DNA from 3 places in the Planococcus sp. TJ-201 genome. Region 1 is predicted to be linked to each of the others. Evidence: predicted binding sites of a transcription regulator. Region 1 holds the regulator's gene; each other region holds the start of a gene.
What was found. Region 1 encodes LexA, which represses DNA repair genes until DNA is damaged. Its sites were predicted from a motif close to CGAACATATGTTCG; they were not measured.
Positions count from the first base shown of each region.

Region 2: uvrB (excinuclease ABC subunit UvrB) is a predicted target of LexA. The motif match lies at 3,509-3,522, and genes of this name have one in related genera.
Region 3: AC4EG4_RS16540 (YolD-like family protein) is a predicted target of LexA. The motif match lies at 2,310-2,323, and genes of this name have one in related genera.

Region 1 is NZ_JBZDOG010000001.1:309,293-315,173, reverse strand. It holds gene AC4EG4_RS01740 (hypothetical protein) at 1-166, shown strand, start outside; gene AC4EG4_RS01735 (glycine zipper domain-containing protein) at 922-1,122, opposite strand; gene AC4EG4_RS01730 (hypothetical protein) at 1,621-1,809, shown strand; gene AC4EG4_RS01725 (hypothetical protein) at 1,957-2,388, shown strand; gene AC4EG4_RS01720 (hypothetical protein) at 2,451-2,645, shown strand; gene AC4EG4_RS01715 (class I SAM-dependent methyltransferase) at 2,744-3,481, shown strand; gene lexA (transcriptional repressor LexA) at 3,544-4,164, opposite strand; gene yneA (cell division suppressor protein YneA) at 4,330-4,647, shown strand; gene AC4EG4_RS01700 (YneB family resolvase-like protein) at 4,644-5,297, shown strand; gene AC4EG4_RS01695 (DUF896 domain-containing protein) at 5,356-5,589, shown strand; gene tkt (transketolase) at 5,677-5,881, shown strand, end outside.
Region 2 is NZ_JBZDOG010000006.1:73,517-79,397, reverse strand. It holds gene uvrA (excinuclease ABC subunit UvrA) at 1-1,449, opposite strand, end outside; gene uvrB (excinuclease ABC subunit UvrB) at 1,456-3,438, opposite strand; gene AC4EG4_RS15050 (IDEAL domain-containing protein) at 3,769-4,011, opposite strand; gene AC4EG4_RS15045 (competence protein ComK) at 4,190-4,744, shown strand; gene AC4EG4_RS15040 (ABC1 kinase family protein) at 4,873-5,881, opposite strand, start outside.
Region 3 is NZ_JBZDOG010000008.1:18,480-24,360, reverse strand. It holds gene AC4EG4_RS16550 (DUF4181 domain-containing protein) at 387-815, opposite strand; gene AC4EG4_RS16545 (hypothetical protein) at 925-1,275, opposite strand; gene AC4EG4_RS16540 (YolD-like family protein) at 1,924-2,286, opposite strand; gene AC4EG4_RS16535 (ArdC-like ssDNA-binding domain-containing protein) at 2,721-4,151, opposite strand; gene AC4EG4_RS16530 (DUF3991 domain-containing protein) at 4,160-5,095, opposite strand; gene AC4EG4_RS16525 (hypothetical protein) at 5,142-5,423, opposite strand; gene AC4EG4_RS16520 (hypothetical protein) at 5,443-5,881, opposite strand, start outside.

The sequences.
Region 1 (5,881 bases):
CATTACCGGACAGAGTGCGGATTTGCTGATTATCGTTGATCCGTTTAAGCACTCAGAAGCGATGAATTCGAAAACAATTCGTGACAAAGTATGGGATGAACAGGAGTTCGCGCTTCCAATCAGCTTGAATAAAGGCGTATCTGTCATTGCGATCATGAAGCACTGACATGAGAATGGTATCATTGATCGATTGCATAAACGTTCTTCGCATGAATGGAAGCGAATTTGAAATCCCACTCGGGTAAAAGACGAAGATGACTTGCTTGATCACGAAATAGGCAAACCATTTTGTCCGGAGTTATACTTTAATAAATTTTAGACTGGTAACCCGGAATTGGTTCACGTTGAGAATGAAAGATGAGAAGCTGAGTAACGCAATCAAGGAGTGGCTGCGTATATTGAAAACGAAAGAAGTTTTCAAGGACATGTGGCAGTTTGAGAGAAAGACGGGGAATAAAGATGTGGCCATTGAAAGTTCGATACGTCTAAATACAACTTGAATACTACGTAGTTAAAAGCGGGATATAACGGTTCGAACACGAGTTCATCAGCCAACTATATAGAAGAAACTTATTTTGATTGAAATATATTATGAGCACACAAGATTATTGTTATCGATCAATTTTCATCTATTACTATACATCAATAAATAAAGTAGAGTTTAATAATTTTAGACTGATCAAGTTTTAAAATCTATGAAAATCTTTAAAAAGACCGAGTATATAATTCGCACAAGCGTCCACCCTTTAGAAAGAAAGCAATACTTGAAAATATATTTATAGTCAAACTTTTGAAGCTTTCGAGGTTGGGGGGTCTATTAAAAGTTAAATAGATCTCAAGTAATAAAATCATTCCAGTTTAGTGTAATAGGAAGCGATACAAAAAGAGAAAAAGACAGTCTTTTCAGACCGTCTTTCTCTCTTATTTTTTTGTTTTGAGAGGTATAGCGCTCCCGAATATAATGCCCAATCCCATACCCATAGCAAGGCCGATAGCTAAATTGTCTATCGCAATCCCAATAGCAGATCCAATACTTACCCCGAAGGCAATACCAACACCTATATTTGTTTCACGCTTATTGCTTTTATTCTTGTTCTCTGAGAGTTCTTTATCATCCGTCATAAAAATTGCCTCCTTATTTCTGAGTCTGATTTTTATTTTTCGATGTGAAAGCATAGAGGCCTAAAAAGATAACTAGCAATGCAGGGATGACTGTAGCACCCATAGAATTACCTCCTCGTATAAAAACTTGTTAATACTAGTACGGATACAAAGGATAGAAGTTTCGTTAACAAAAAGTTGTAACTGGAATACGCAATATTTTACATAAATGAATATAAGTTTTGAAAGAACTAATTTATTAAGAAAACTCTTACTTGGAGAAATACTATAACCCCAACTATGCTAATAAAAGCCCATACAACCTCCCAAAACCTGCATCTTCAGCAACAGCTCCCATTATAAAGTTGATAAACATCTGTAAAGTTCAGTAAAAATTTCAGTGCTTAATTTGTTTACAGGAGAATTTTTCGGGTTATAATTAAGTGCAGCCAATATGTTTAATAACTCATACTGAATTTTCCTTTTTAACGAAGGAAGATTTTGTGGGAGGGGATTAAATTGAGGAAAATCCAAGGACTTCCAAGTCTTATTGAGTATTTGGAGTCAGTAAATTATCCGCTGGCTGCAGAGCAGATTACAGATTTGATGTCGAAGAGAAAGATTCCGCACCGCAAAGCGTTCCAGGACACTGTGATTTTTAATTTGGAACACATCGACTGGTGGATTGCTGAGCAGCGGAAACGATGATGAGTTAAAGAATGTGCTTAACAAAAAAGAAGATCTCGGCTCCCGTTCTGCAAAGAAATGGGAACGGGGTTTTCCTTTTTTTTGGTAACTTTATACACTTTTGAGCGTCTACTGTTATAATAATGTAAAAAGAAGGGAAGATCGGCTATGCGTTTTTTGAAAACAATTCTTATCTTCCTCATATTTTTTTCATTCGCGGGAATTGGTGCTTATGTAGTGGGGCCGGATTTTTCAGCCGACCGATTGGTTGCAAAAGCGACAGAGGAACTGCGAAGCTCGGGCCAGATGGAAAAAATAGTGGAGTACGTTGAAAGTGATCCGCAAATGATGGAGTACGTTGAAGAGGCTCAGGCGGCTGAACAAGAAAGTGAAGCTTTGCCATTTGAAACAAGCGATGATGCAGCGGGCACCGTCATTAAAAAAGTGGGCATTACCGACTTGGCCAAGATGAAGTCAGGGATTGAGGACGGCACAATGTCTGCAGAACAAGTGATTCAGCAATTGGAAGAAGATCTCAGTGAAGAAGAAATGCTGGCGCTGAAAGTGCTGATGTATCAAGAAATTTACAAACAGCAATAACACATAAAATATGGTAGACTGATTCACGGAGACAAAGTAAATAATTCGAAGGAGGCCATTGCATGAAAACATTTCAAGTAGAATTTAATTTTGATCAAGGAAACACCATTGTTCATAACGTCCAGGCTGTGGACAAAGAATCGGCACTGGGTAAAATTCCTTCCAATGGTACTTATGAAATTTCTGATGTGGAGACAGGCAATATTTATCGCATTACAATCAATTTGGTTAATTATATAAAAGTCAGCGAGTTGTAGAAGAACTTTTCTCGATAAGCTGCACGCGGGTGCTGCTTATGCAGCATCTTTTTTGTGCCCATATGTCAAAGCAAGCAATTTGAAACTGGAGGGATTAGATGAATTTCAAAGGGTCAAGCGCATACGAAGAAAAGGATTTTTTAGCAAATTACCTGCAAAGAAGAAACCGGATTGACAGCCCCAATAATAGTATTGAAAAACCGGTGATTTATGAACTTCTTGGCGAGTTTCAAAACAAACGGATACTGGACTTAGGCTGCGGGGACGCCACTTTTGGCAAAGAGCTTCTTCAAGCGGGCGCAAATCAGTACCACGGCGTAGAAGGATCTCGGGCGATGGAGAGGCTGGCAAAAGAAAATCTAGCAGGGCTGAATGCGCGCATCAGCTTGGCTACTATGGAAACTTTCGCTTATCCAAAAGAGAGCTACGATATTGTGGCTTCACGCTTAGCGATTCACTATTTGCCGGATGTGGAACGGCTGTTTAAACAGATTTACCAGACGTTAAAGCCGCAAGGAACCTTTGTCTTTAGCGTCCAGCATCCGCTGACAACCAGTGCTTTTGACAGCAAAAAGTCTGGAGAGAAAAGAAGCAACTGGATAGTGGATGATTATTTTAATGAAGGCGAACGGCAAGAGCCTTGGATTGATAAAGTGGTGGTCAAGCATCATCGAACCATCGAAAGTTATTTTACAGCATTAACGAATGCAGGGTTTAGCGTTACAGGACTTCAAGAGGGCATGCCAAAGCGGCAGCATTTCGAGGATGTTGGCGAGTTTGATAGAAGAAAAAGAATTCCGGTTATTTTGGCTTTCAGCTGCGTGAAACTCAAATAATGAAAAGTTTACATAATAATAATACAATGAAAAAACACCGGGAAGACTGCTCCCGGTGTTTTTTAGTGAATCTGGCGGTAGACGCCGACAACTTTACCAAGGATGGAAACTTGGTCAACGATGATAGGATCCATCGATGAGTTTTCAGGCTGCAGACGGAAATAGCTTTCTTCGCGGAAGAAACGTTTGACTGTTGCTTCGTCTTCAGTCGTCATCGCTACGACGATGTCACCATTATTTGCAGTTTGCTGCTGTTTAACAATGACATAGTCGCCGTTTAAAATGCCGGCTTCAATCATACTTTCACCCATAATTTCCAGCATGAAGATATGATCATCTTCTGTACCATAGCTCTGGGGCAGTGGGAAGAATTCTTCCACATTTTCAATAGCTGTGATGGGAATACCAGCGGTTACTTTACCGATTAACGGCACATGCAAAACTGGACTTTTATCAATAAGCGCTTCGTCAGTGCTGATTACTTCAATTGCTCTTGGTTTTGTTGGGTCGCGGCGAATCAAGCCTTTGCTTTCAAGCCGTGCCAAGTGGCCGTGTACGGTCGAACTGGATGCCAAACCGACTGCTTCGCCAATTTCACGTACGGACGGTGGGTAGCCTTTTAAGCGAACTTCTTCTTTTATGAATGTCAGAATATCTTCTTGGCGCTTGGATACTTTTTTCAACAGTTTCACCTCATTTGAGTAATTCTACTTAATTTCTACCAATAGTATACCAACTCGGGCTGTGAAATGCAAACATAGGTTCGAATTTAATTCTTGACAACAACACCTGTTCGCCTTATTATGAGAACATACATTCCGAACATACATTCTCAGGAGGCGATCAATTTGACAATCATTCGACAAAACTTTTACTTAATCGCGTTTTTTGCTTTAATTGTGGCATTTACTTTGTACGCAATTCTGTCCCATAATACTAATAGTGCGCAAATGAGCCAAGTTGAAATAGAAGAAGGCGACACACTTTGGACTTTAGCTGAATCGTTCAGCGGCACAACCCCCCATCACGAATGGATAGAAGAGATTATGAAAGAAAACAATCTTTCTACTTCTAAAATTATTGCAGGGCAATCTCTTAAAATTCCCAGCGATCAATTAAAATTTGCTCCTGATGAGACCACTAAATTTGCAGGTGATACTGAATGAAAAAAAATGCATTAATTTATTGCCGTGTCAGCACGACCAAAGATACTCAGGAATCTTCACTTGAGAGACAGGAAGAGGAACTGATGAAATTTGCATTTGAACAAGGCCATCAAGTGGATGCTGTGTTTACCGATCAGCACAGCGGCTATGAAATGGACCGTGAAGGGCTGCTCGAGATGCTGAATTCGATCAAAACCGAGCAAGTCGACGCGGTATTCGTCCAAGACGAAACACGTTTAGGGCGGGGCCATGCCCGCATTGCGCTGCTGCATGTGATGAAGAAATACGGTGTGGAAGTTTACACGCTATCAGACCGGGGACCCATCGCATTAAATGACATGGACGATATGGTTCTCGAAATTCTGGCGATCGTCGAAGAATACCAGCGCAAAATACATAATGCCAAAATTAAGCGGGGCATGAAGCGCGCTGTGGAAAATGGCTATCAACCGGAAAAAAATCTAAAAGGCAAAGGCAATCCGGATGGACGGGAGCGCCTGGATTTGCCGATTGACCAAATAGTCAGCTTGAAGACCAATGGCCTGACATTCAGCGAAATCGCAGTAACGCTTCAAGGCTTTGGCTATCAGGCGAGCAAAGCAACCGTCCATCGCCGCTATAAAGAGTACGAACAGCTGATGAAAGACTAAAACGTTGCAGAAACCTGACTTTTTTTGTACCATATGTACAGAAGAAAGGTGGATGTCTATGTTATCGCCAGACAAATTAAGTCGCATAAGCCAGCTGTCACGGAAGTCAAAAACTGCTGGATTATCGCAAGAAGAAGCAAAAGAGCAATCCGCGCTGCGTGAGGAATACTTGCAGACTTTCCGCAAAACAATGCGCGGCACAATTGAAAATGTAAAAGTGATTGATCCGAACGGAAACGATGTAACTCCGGAAAAGGTCAAAAATCTTCGAGAGAATAAGTATTTGAATTAACTACTTATTCTCTTTTTCATTGTATTCTTTTCTATTGTTGACTAAACTAATAATGAATAATATTTTTTTTTGAGAGAGGATGTTACTATGTCAACCCACGCAGATCAACTTGCAGTGACTACAATTCGTACACTTTCCATCGATGCTATCGAAAAAGCAAATTCTGGCCATCCAGGATTGCCAATGGGCGCTGCTCCAATGGCGTATACATTATGGACTAAACACATGAACCACAATCCAAAAAATCCAGATTGGTTTAACCGCGACCGTTTTGTGTTGTCGGCAGGACACG
Region 2 (5,881 bases), on a different contig from region 1:
TGCACGGTTTAAGGTTAAATAATCCAACCCGACATTGATCAGGAACCCGACGCGTTCCTGAATTTCACGAAGGATCAACTTGGCAATCTGCATGTCTTTCTCAGAAAGAACCAATTGATCGAAAAACTGGTTGGCTTCGATAATGGAAAATTCAGCAACCGTACCAATATGCAGACCGTTGACTTTAACAGCCAGCGTTTCAGGTTTCAAGCGATAGCCTTCACAGACGGTACAAGGCTGCTCGCCCATGTATTTCTCCATTTGTTCACGAATATAGTCCGATGAAGTTTCACGGTAGCGGCGGTCCACATTGGAGAGCACCCCTTCAAAATTGATGTGGTTGTCGCGAATCTGGCCATAATCGTTTTCGTAGCGGAAACGGATTTTATCGTTTCCAGAGCCGCGCAGGATAATGTTGATATGCTCTTCCGGCAAATCACTGACCGGCACGTCCATATCAATTTTATAATGCTTGCAAATCGCTTTCAGCAGTTGCGGATAGTATTGCGAACTGGTTGGCTGCCACGGAACAATGGCTCCTTTATTGAGCGATACGCTCCAGTCTGGAATAACCAGCTCCGGATCAACTTCCAGTTTCATTCCCAATCCGTCGCATTCCGGGCAGGCCCCGAAAGGCGAGTTGAACGAGAACATTCTCGGCTCTAGTTCACCGATGGAAAATCCGCATATTGGGCAGGCATGGTGTTCACTGAACAACAACTCTTCCTGATCCATGACATCCACCAGTACACGGCCGTCTGCTAGCCGGAGAGCCGACTCCAAAGAATCGCTCAGACGTGGTGCAATGCCTTCTTTAATGATGATTCGGTCAATGACCACTTCAATATTGTGTTTCTTGTTTTTGTCCAATGTAATGTTATCATCCAAATCAATCAGTTCACCATTCACACGAACGCGCACATAGCCTTGCTTTCGGATATCTTCAAGCAATTTGACATGTGTGCCTTTGCGGCCTGAGACGATAGGCGCCAAAATTTGCATCTTGGTGCGTTCCGGATAATCCACGATGCGGTCAACCATTTGTTCAATTGTCTGTGAGGAAATTTCAATTCCGTGGTTTGGGCAAATTGGTTTGCCAATCCGCGCAAACATCAAACGCATATAGTCGTAAATTTCTGTGACCGTTGCTACTGTAGAACGCGGGTTTTTGCTGGTGGTTTTTTGGTCAATCGAAATGGCCGGTGATAAGCCTTCAATCAAATCGACATCTGGCTTATCCATCTGGCCCAAAAACTGGCGGGCGTATGCAGACAGCGATTCTACATATCGCCGCTGGCCTTCTGCATAAATCGTGTCAAATGCCAAAGAAGATTTGCCGGATCCTGATAGTCCGGTCATGACAACAAGCTTGTCACGCGGAATGACAACATCAATATTTTTTAAATTATGCGCACGTGCACCTTGTATCCGTATTTCCTGTTTTTTCACTTTCTATCATCCTTCCGCTTTCAATTCAAGCACGGTATCACGCAGCTCTGCAGCCCGTTCGAAATCGAGTGCTTTTGCCGCATCCTTCATTTCTGTTTCCAATAAACTGATCAGTTTCAAGCGATCTTCTTTTTTGAGCTTTTTGCCTGATACTGCTTTTGAAATATATTCTTCCGACTCTTCCGCCGCAGCCGTAGCACGGATGACGTCGCGAATTTTCTTCTGAATCGTAATCGGTGTAACTCCATGTTTTTCATTGTAGTCGCCTTGGATGGTGCGGCGTCGCGTCGTTTCATCCATCGCTTTTTGCATGGAATCCGTTATTCGGTCAGCGTACATAATAACATGGCCATTTGAGTTTCGTGCTGCCCGGCCCATTGTTTGGATCAAAGCACGTTCAGAACGCAGGAAGCCCTCTTTGTCGGCATCCAAAATGGTTACCAGTGAAACTTCCGGAATATCCAATCCTTCGCGCAGCAAGTTGATGCCGACCAATACATCGTAGACACCCATTCGCAGTTCCCGGATAATTTCAATCCGCTCCAGCGTCTTGATTTCAGAATGGAGGTAATTGACTTTGATGCCGGCATCTTTCAGATAAGCCGTCAAGTCTTCTGACATTTTTTTCGTCAATGTGGTTACCAGCACGCGCTCATTCTTTTCAGCACGCTGACGAATTTCATACATCAAGTCATCAATTTGGCCTTCAATTGGCCGGATTTCGATTGTCGGGTCAAGCAAACCGGTTGGCCGAATAATTTGTTCCACCATTTCCGGTGTATGTTCCAGCTCATAAGGGCCAGGCGTTGCTGACACAAAAACAGCCTGGCTGATATGTTCTTCAAACTCATCAAAAGTCAGCGGCCGGTTATCCATTGCTGAAGGCAGACGGAAACCATGGTCAACCAGCACTTTTTTGCGTGCCTGATCACCATTGAACATGCCGCGGACCTGTGGCAGCGTCACGTGGCTTTCATCTACGACCAGCAGAAAATCTTCCGGGAAATAATCAATCAATGTATAAGGCTGTGCACCGGCAGGACGAAGCGTCAAATGCCGTGAATAGTTTTCAATGCCGGAACAAAAGCCCATTTCCCGCATCATTTCCAAATCATAGCGTGTCCGTTGTTCCAAGCGCTGCGCTTCCAACAATTTGTCTTCTGCACGCATCTCTTTCAAACGTTCTTCCAATTCCGCTTCGATGTTTTCAATCGCTTTGACCATTTTGTCTTCGCGTGTAACAAAGTGGGATGCCGGGAAAATAGCGACGTGTTCGCGTTCGCCAATAATTTCACCAGTCAAGGCATCAACTTCGCGGATTCGATCAATTTCATCGCCAAAAAATTCGACGCGCAAGCATCGTTCATCGCGTGACGCCGGGAAAATTTCCACGACGTCTCCACGGACACGAAATGTCCCGCGAATAAAATTGATGTCGTTGCGTTCATACTGCACATCCACTAATTTCCGCAGCAATTGATTGCGCTCGATTTCCATCCCTTTGCGAAGAGAGACAACCAGTTCACGGTATTCTTTTGGTGAACCCAGACCGTAGATGCAGGAAACGGATGCAATAACAATGACATCGTCCCGTTCAAACAATGAACTCGTGGCGGAGTGGCGCAACTTATCAATTTCATCGTTGATGCTGGCATCTTTTTCAATGAATGTGTCTGATTGCGGCACATATGCCTCCGGTTGGTAGTAATCGTAATAACTAACAAAATACTCAACGGCGTTATCAGGGAAAAATTCCTTGAATTCGCTGTAGAGCTGTCCTGCCAATGTTTTATTGTGAGCCATGACGAGCGTCGGCTTTTTTACTTGTTGAATGACGTTTGACATCGTGTACGTTTTACCTGTACCCGTTGCTCCGAGCAAAGTCTGGCAACGCTTGCCGTTGATGATGCCTTGTGTCAGTTCGGCAATGGCTTGGGGCTGATCGCCGGCTGGTTCATAAGGGGCTTGAAGATTAAATTCTTGTTTCATAATAAGACGTCCTCCCGTTCTTTCACTATCTCTACTTTACCATATGCCCTAAAAAACCACTAACAAAAAGCGAACGTATGTTTTTTATGTAAAGATGCGCATATATAACGATAGTATGTGAAAATAAAAATGGATTTTTTGCACTCACAAATGGCCAAGAGCGGTTTTGCTCGATGACATTTTGTCTTCAACAGAATAAAGATTTATAATAACTAGTTTTTGCAAAGATCCTCTTCTGCAGCTTGCATGCCTTATTTTGGATGGGACACAAAAAAGAGAAGCCGGATGTATTCCGACTTCCCCTTTTCAAGGCTCTTGTTGTGCAGCCATTTATTCAGCTTCTTCGTGCTTTAAAGTTTGTAGTTGGGCAGCATATATGATGAAAGCTTTTTGGTCGTGATGATCCAGGGCTTCGTCAATAAGGGTTAACAGCTGTGCTTCTTGTTGGGAACGGTGGACATGCTTTAAGAAGAGATCCAGGTAGATGTCATTCAGCAGTTTTTCCGCTTCTGTAATTTTTTTCGTTTGAGCCATCGCTTTCATGAAATCAGCATAAGAATAATAGTTTTCCATTTCTCTTCACCCCGAATGCTTTTCATTAGTATACATTAGGCAATTAGAATAAATCAAGATTTATTTGAAAATTCCGATGAAATAGAAAAAAATATTATTTTCAATCTAATGTCCATTGCGCAATTTCCATTTTTTATTATAATAAGGTATGTAAAGTAAATTTAGGGGGTTAATTTCCATGAGTAAAAAGAATCACCGACCGCATTCTTACACAGTCTGCGCGAATACGTATGCCTTATTGCCCTATACAGATGGCCATCGCACTTGGATGCGCGTAATTGAAGACCGCAGTGAATTCATAGTTGAAGAAGCGGTATACAAAACGGTGACCACTTCCTGCAGGTTCTATCGCGCTTCGCTTGAAAGTGCAACACTTTACGCTCAAAAAGCCGTCGGCGTAAAACACAAACCCCCAATCATCGTAGGCGAGTATTATGGCAACCCACTCTTATTCTTTCCGACCCACTCTCCCAAAAACAAAGAATGCGTTTGGTTTAATTACGATGCCATCGATTTGATTGAAAGCGACAGCAGCGGCAAAGGCAGCATTATTTACTTGAGCAATAGTGAAACGGTGTACTTGGATGTTTCACCCATTGCATTGCGAAACCAGCATTCTTTTGCCGGATCGCTTCGCCGATACTTCAAAAAGGCTCAGCGCGTCCATAATCACTCTATGGCTTATGTGACAAAACGTTCTTTCCCTCCACGAAAACAGCAGCCACTCGAGTAAGTTTTCTGCACCGATATGGACCTCTATCTTATACTGCAAATTTTTCGTCTTCACCATCATTTTCTACCATTAATATTAAAAAAGTTGCTGCTCAACGTCCATACGGATGTTGAGCAGCAACTTTTTGTTTACTTAATGGATCGGTAAGCCCATAACGATCCAACAAAGAATACTGACGAAACCCATAGGTAAGGTTCATTCCAAAACCAAACCGAAACAGAAATTCCGGTAAAGGAAATAATGGTGAAAATCCCGGCAAACATCCGGGACTGCAAATCACGCCGATACTCCCGTTCCCGGCCATCCCGATTTTCGAGATAATGCCGGAGACGTTCCGGTTCTTCCAAGTAGTTGATGACTTTTTGCGGGAAAGCACGGAATGGTCCAGAAGCATTCAACGCCCAGCGCAGAACATCTTCTTTTCCAAAGATGCCTTTGCCCTCTTTTTGTGAAGAAGCCCATTCCAGTATGCGCGGTCGCGCAAGAGCCAGTAAATCCACTTTCGGATCTAAGACATGCAATACACCGACGAAAATGGAAGCCGCGCGCCCGAAAAAGGCAAACTCTGCCGGCAATTGAACCGGTTGTGTGCGGACAATTTCCTGCATATCGTTCAACAAACGTTCGACGACAAAACTGTCCATTTGCGACAGTTCGTTCGATTCATAAGCTGTGATCAAGCGGGAAATGGCATCCCCCAATACTGCACGATCGGCCTGCGGCAACAAGAACCGAAGATCTTCCAGGGAATCGAGCACTTGGTCGTAATTCTTAAAGATAACACCTTCTGCAGCACGCAATACCGCCTGGGAATCTTTCTTGCTGATATTGCCAATCATTCCGAAATCAATCAGAACAATGCCTCCGTCCGGCTCCAAGAGAATGTTTCCTCCGTGTGGATCAGCGTGGAATTGTCCGCCGTACAAAACTTGTTCCAAAAATAAAATAAACAGCCGCTCTGAAATTTCGTGGCGGTCCAATTCATTTTTTTCGATAAATGCCAAATCTGTAATGCGCGCCCCTTCAATCCACTCCATCACCAATACTCGGCGTGTGGTGTATTCATCAAAGTACAGCGGAATGCGGACACCTTCCATCGAGTCAAAGCGATCGGCAAATGCACGGCCATTCTGAAGT
Region 3 (5,881 bases), on a different contig from region 1:
TGAAACCTTTACTGGAGAAAAATGGTATATATACTATCAATTAAATTATAAAAAGGTTTCTAGTGAAAGGGACGATGACATGTTTAAATCTAATCTCACGAATCAGCTGATTAAGATTATCCTTATTTGGATTATTTACTTTCTAATCTTTACGAATGGCGTCTTTTCCTATCCCCGAGATAAAATCTTTATTATTTTTGCTACAGCATTCTATATCTTACTAACAGTTTTTTACCTTTGGAGAATAAAGAATCCTAGTAAAAAAGTACGCTCTGAAGAAAGTAGAATTTAAAAGTAATACAGAATAATGATAAAGGCCAGGCAAGGGATACTCCCTTTTCTGGCCTTTTGAATGTAACTTAATTCAAATTAAGTTACACTCGTTTTTAAGATATTAGGGAATTAAATAAATCAAATTGAATCGTTAAGATTAAAGCTATTACGATTAAAGACATTTCACTGATGGTTAAGATGATTTTTTTCGGATTCTGTGAGTATTTCCATTCAAAAACTGTCTGTACCGAGTGATCCAATATCGTAAATATAATTACCGAAACTAAAAAAACGTTCACCGAGTATCCTTTAGAAACTAAAAGATAAAAGCAAATTATGTAGGCAATAGCTGCTATTACATTGATAGATAAATCAATTTTCAGATGCAATTTATTTACGTAATTGAATGAAAAGAGCCCGTTTCCTTCACTCTTGATCTTAAATATTTTTCTTAACACTAGATTAACGAGAGAAATTATAAGAACTACGAATAAAAAAAATCCAATAAATTTTACCCAGACCACCTCACTATCCCCTCCCATAGTTCAACAAAAGTTCCTACCCTACTTTTTCATCTAATTTGAATGTAACTTAATAACCATTAAGTTACATTCAAATCAAAGAACTTATAAAACTAAAATTGAATTGAAATTACTTTGCAGCATCGTTTTTGTTGTATAAATTTTTATAGCTAACGACCAGAAGAATGAAAACAAATACCAGAAGCATAAAACTTCTAGCATGGAATCCATCAGTCGCTGAAGTCTCATCAAGTATAATGCATACCGTTATAGCTAATATGCTGATGAGACTAAAGAAAATAAATAACGGCTTATGTATTGAGAAATATTCTTGCTTTACTTCAATTACTAAATAAACGATTGCGAAGATAAGTGAAGCAATACGAGTTAGAAATAAAAATTCATACTGAAGAAAAAACGTTGCAACTAAAAAGCCGATCAATGCCAAAATCACGATTATAGTACTTGTATTTTTTTTCATCCCAAACTCCTTATATTTCATTCTTGTCTAAACAATATTTTTTAATATTTTAACTGAGTTACATTCAGTTTCTAGTGAAAGGTATATATGAGAATAAGTAAGGAGAAGGCCAGCAGAACAGATTTCACCCAAATTACCTTATTACTAACACCGGTCTTTTTTTCTAGATGGTATATGTAGTGGACTAGTATGAAAAAGCTAGCAAAAGTTAATAAAAAATGGGATGTACTCGCATTTCCTGTAAGTACTAGGTATTCCAGAAGTCCAAAAGCCAGTATGACCATGCCTATTGAGGCAATTATCATGTAGATGTAAGAAGTTCCAGTATTTATCTTCTTCATATTTCCTCTTCCTCTCAAAAGTACGGGGGTGCTGAATTTAACCCTCTTTTCGTTTGTTTGCTTTTACTTATTAATTCATATACTTATTTTACCATTCTAAAATTTTAATAATAGATTTGTAGATTAACTTATTTATAATAAAAAGCGTTCGTAAAAGTGCACTTTTACGAACAAAAGAGCCGTAGTTATCTAAATAACTGCGGCCCTTCTTCTACATTAGCGATAGCACCCCCTCTTATTGGACTATTTGGACCGGAGCAAGACTGAACCTCGTTCCAATTTATGCACCTGCTCAAAAAATCATTTTTCATTCAATTAACCAGACGCTCACTAATTCTTCCATCGGGAGCCGGTGTAAGTCTGAAGGATCTTGATAGATGATGGAACGGCTATGTTCATTTAATTCCTGAATGACCCCGATGTGGTAATGGAACTTCTTTTCTTTCCACGATTTCATTTTCACATGGCACTTCCGTTGCGCAGCCAATACAAGCTCTTCATGCAATAGATGCAGGTCAGATTCATCCAAGTCTGGTTTTGCATCGTGTTTGTCCTCTTCGTACCAAGCACGAATCAGTTCAACATGTTCGGTCAACATCATTCCCTGCCACTTGATCACTCCCCGGTCTTTGATTTCGTCTTGCACTTTCAGGTGTTTATTTCCCTTCATGTTGATCACCTCCTAATTTTATAAGAACATACGTTCTTAATATACCACTGAATTAAGCCATCCAATCTTTTTCGACAAATAAAAAACACCCTCATTCAGATGAGGATGAGAGTTGTCATTAAGATTGTTCGTTCACTTATCGGCTAAAGGTGACACTTCCACTTTGGGTGTACCCGTCATTTCTACCTAAATAGTTGTTCTTTTATAAAGTCAGGGAATTAACTACCGAAGAAGAAGGACAGCATAGAGGCTCAGTCTTTTTCTTACAGCTTATTCTATGTTGGTGCTCTTACCTGTTCCTAAAAAGCATCAATAATTATATTACCCTCTCTCCTCCTCTTCTTGTTTGTTTTCATACAACTTTTAACTTTCAATTTGATTAGTCATTTTTCTGCTGGTGGCTCTGACAATTACCTTCTTGTTTTTTTTTGATCTCACCTTTCGATTTCAACTGTATTTGTTTTGGGATGCTGCTTTTTCTTTTCTGCTGCCGGAGCCTTTTCTTGATAGATTTCCGTCCTCAACCGAGCCGCGAACGATTGAATGTAATCCTCATCTTGTTTCAGCAGGACATCATGATACCCGTTTTCCAATGTCGTGTACGTTTCCTTGTTCACCAACTGCTCTTTATCTAATTGATGGAGCGGGTGAATGTATTTCCCTTTTTCATATTGGGAACTGATGACGAGCGTAAGGCCGGTGTCTTGTGGAATGGCTACGGTATAGGCTGTCTGCTCTTGCTTGTAGTGATCGAAGTCGAGGTTGTTCACTTCCCCAAATGGTTGGAAGTCGTTGCTGATGCCATGGATAAACATAGCGGGCTTTTTGTTATCCAATTCCTCTCCAGAATGAGACGCGTGGGCCTTCAATGCTTGGTCCGTGAGATTGTAGGCGATATCATCCGCCTTACTTTGCTGCAGCTCCTTCTCTTTCAATTGGTCAAAGTGCGATTCAATTTCGTCGATAAACTCGCTGGCCGTGTTCTGGACCTCCTTCAGCAACTGCTCTTTGTCTTTTAATTCGGCACCCTGTGTCCAGTTGGCCAAATAGGAAAGCGTAAACTCTTCCGTATCGATGCCGTACCGGTTGGCCACTACATAGGAAACCATTTCCGCCTGGAATTCCTTTTCGTTTGTCGACAATTCCTTGGCTCTCTCCGGCGTGTGCATCTTCGCGTGCGCCAGTTCATGGATCAACACCGAAACATTCTCGAATTCCATATTGCGGGGATTCAATGCAATGATTTTTTCATTTGGAGCAGCAGCCCCTTTGGCTGTCCCGAGTTCGAATGGCGATTCGTCCACGATAGTGAAATCCAGTTTGTGGGCGATTTTATTTAATGCAGCCATCATTTCTTTGCTGCTTTCAAGACTGCCATCACGATGATATTTCCCGAATATCTCGGAGACTGACAAATTCAATTCACGCGCATTGGTCTGCGTGTATTCGAAAACATGTCCGATTTTAAAGAACGTTTTTTTGGTTGTCTCCAGTTGCTTTTTATCAATCAGTTCACGATCCTGTTTACTGGCGGAAGAGACCGGCACATCAATGCCGTTCTTCTTATAAAACTGGACCGGCGTAGGGACGAGTATTTTGATACCCTTCTCGCCTTTTTGAACAGCCGCGCCCTTGCTTTTCCAAAAATTAAAGGAGCCCACAGCTTGGGCTCCCATGAATTGCTTATCGATTAATGTCATATTGCGCTGCGAGTAGTTATGGAAGTTGGCCATGAAGGCCAGGTGTTCCCGCATCGCTTTCTCAGAAACAAAATAGGAGTCAATCTGCTGATCCATACCGGATGTCAGCTCTTCAATCTCTTTCATCTTTTCTTCCGGAGTTTTCGTTTTGCCTTTGAATGCCATTCAGACCATCACCTTTCTATTTCGACTGCCTTCTCTTTTGTGAATGTTTTCGCTTCGACTAAATCCATGTTCCAGTCTTTATTCTTCGGCTTCTCGACTTTGAAATTAGTTAGATAATTTGACCAGCGATCCACAAACTGTTCCCCGGCTGTATCCTTATCGACAGCAAAAATCACTTGTTCCACAACCGCTCCACGTTCCTTGCAATCCTTGATCAAGTCTCGAATGCCAGTGGTTGCGGTTTGGTCTTTCAGCCCGGACATGGACAGCAAGCGGATATTTTCCGGCCGCTTCAGCTCGAAATAACTGAGCGCGTCGATTGGGCTTTCAAATATCGCAATCTTGTTCGGCGAGCCAATGTCTACCCGGAAGCCGCCATCTGGTTTGCTGTTGGCCATGATTTGCTTGAAGGTCCCGCGCTTGTTATCCATCTTCAGGGTTCCCTGTTTGTCGCCCCCTACAATTTTCCCTTCGGAGTCTCTCCATTTAAAAATGCCATTCTTTAATTTATCTTCAGCCAATAAATCATTGCGTATCAGAGCGGAGACAATTTTCGGATCCAGCTTCCGCTCATTGATTAAATACGTTGAAATATTCTCCTGATTTTCAACTTCGTGATGGAGCGGATATTCAAATTCTTTTGATGTGTGCCGTTCTGATTCTCTAGAAAAAGTCTGGGAAGAATCTTGCGCGTTCACATCCCGAACTGCATCCTGGAATGTCATGTCGTTATACTCACGGGCAAAGCTGATGGCACCATAGCCGCCCTTGCTTCGGCTGTTCCAGTACCAATGCCCACTTTCTTTGATGACCAGCGAATCATGTTCCGGATGTCGGTAATAATGTCCCTGTCGCTCCAAGCTCTCGCCTTTTGCATGCAAATAATCCAGAACGTGTACCTCATTGGCTTTTCGAACTTCTTCTCTGTCCACGCGATCACCCACCTTCATCACTCCTTCTGATTACTAGAAAAAAGATTTTCTTTAGGATTTATTCTTCATCGAATTCTTCAACCGCTCCAATCAATTCTGTTAAATCCATTTCTGGAAACTCTTCCTGTATGACGGACTCTTCCATGTTTAAAATGAGTTCATTTGTGTCCGAATCCACTGGAACTAAGAAGACGTTCTCTGTCACCATGTTGAGCAGCACTTCACGATCCGATTTCTTCAATTCAATTTCAATCTCTTCTCCATTCACCGAAACCAATACATCTTCTTCCCCGACTTCCTTAATCAAACCCAGTGTGTAATTGTGACTGAATACTGCCATCCTTATCCGCTCCTTTTTTCTATTGATTGTCTTTCCGCTGCTTCTGTTCGGTGATCCGTGACTCAATCAACTCATCCACCTGTTTCAAGAACGGAGGCGCGTTCATATCCGTCGTCATGATGTGATCGATGTTCTGGAGCTGCAGAAGTCCCTGGACCAGTTCAATGAGTTTCTGTGTGTTGCGATCCATATTGTTGGTGCCTAAACGAATCTTGTTTACTTCTTTTGCCACGCCAGCTTCAATCATTTCTTGAACAGAAGTCGTCACATTATGAGAGATGGCTTGCGACATTAAGTTCATATTTGCTTTTTCAGACGTAAGTTGTTTGTGCTCTCTAATGATCAGTTCTAATGCCAGTGAAGCACTTTCCAACGGCAAATTATGTGCAGCTGCGTAATCTTTAAGGTATTGATCTGAGTCCGTATCAATTCGATAGCGGAACTGTTTTTTATTGTGT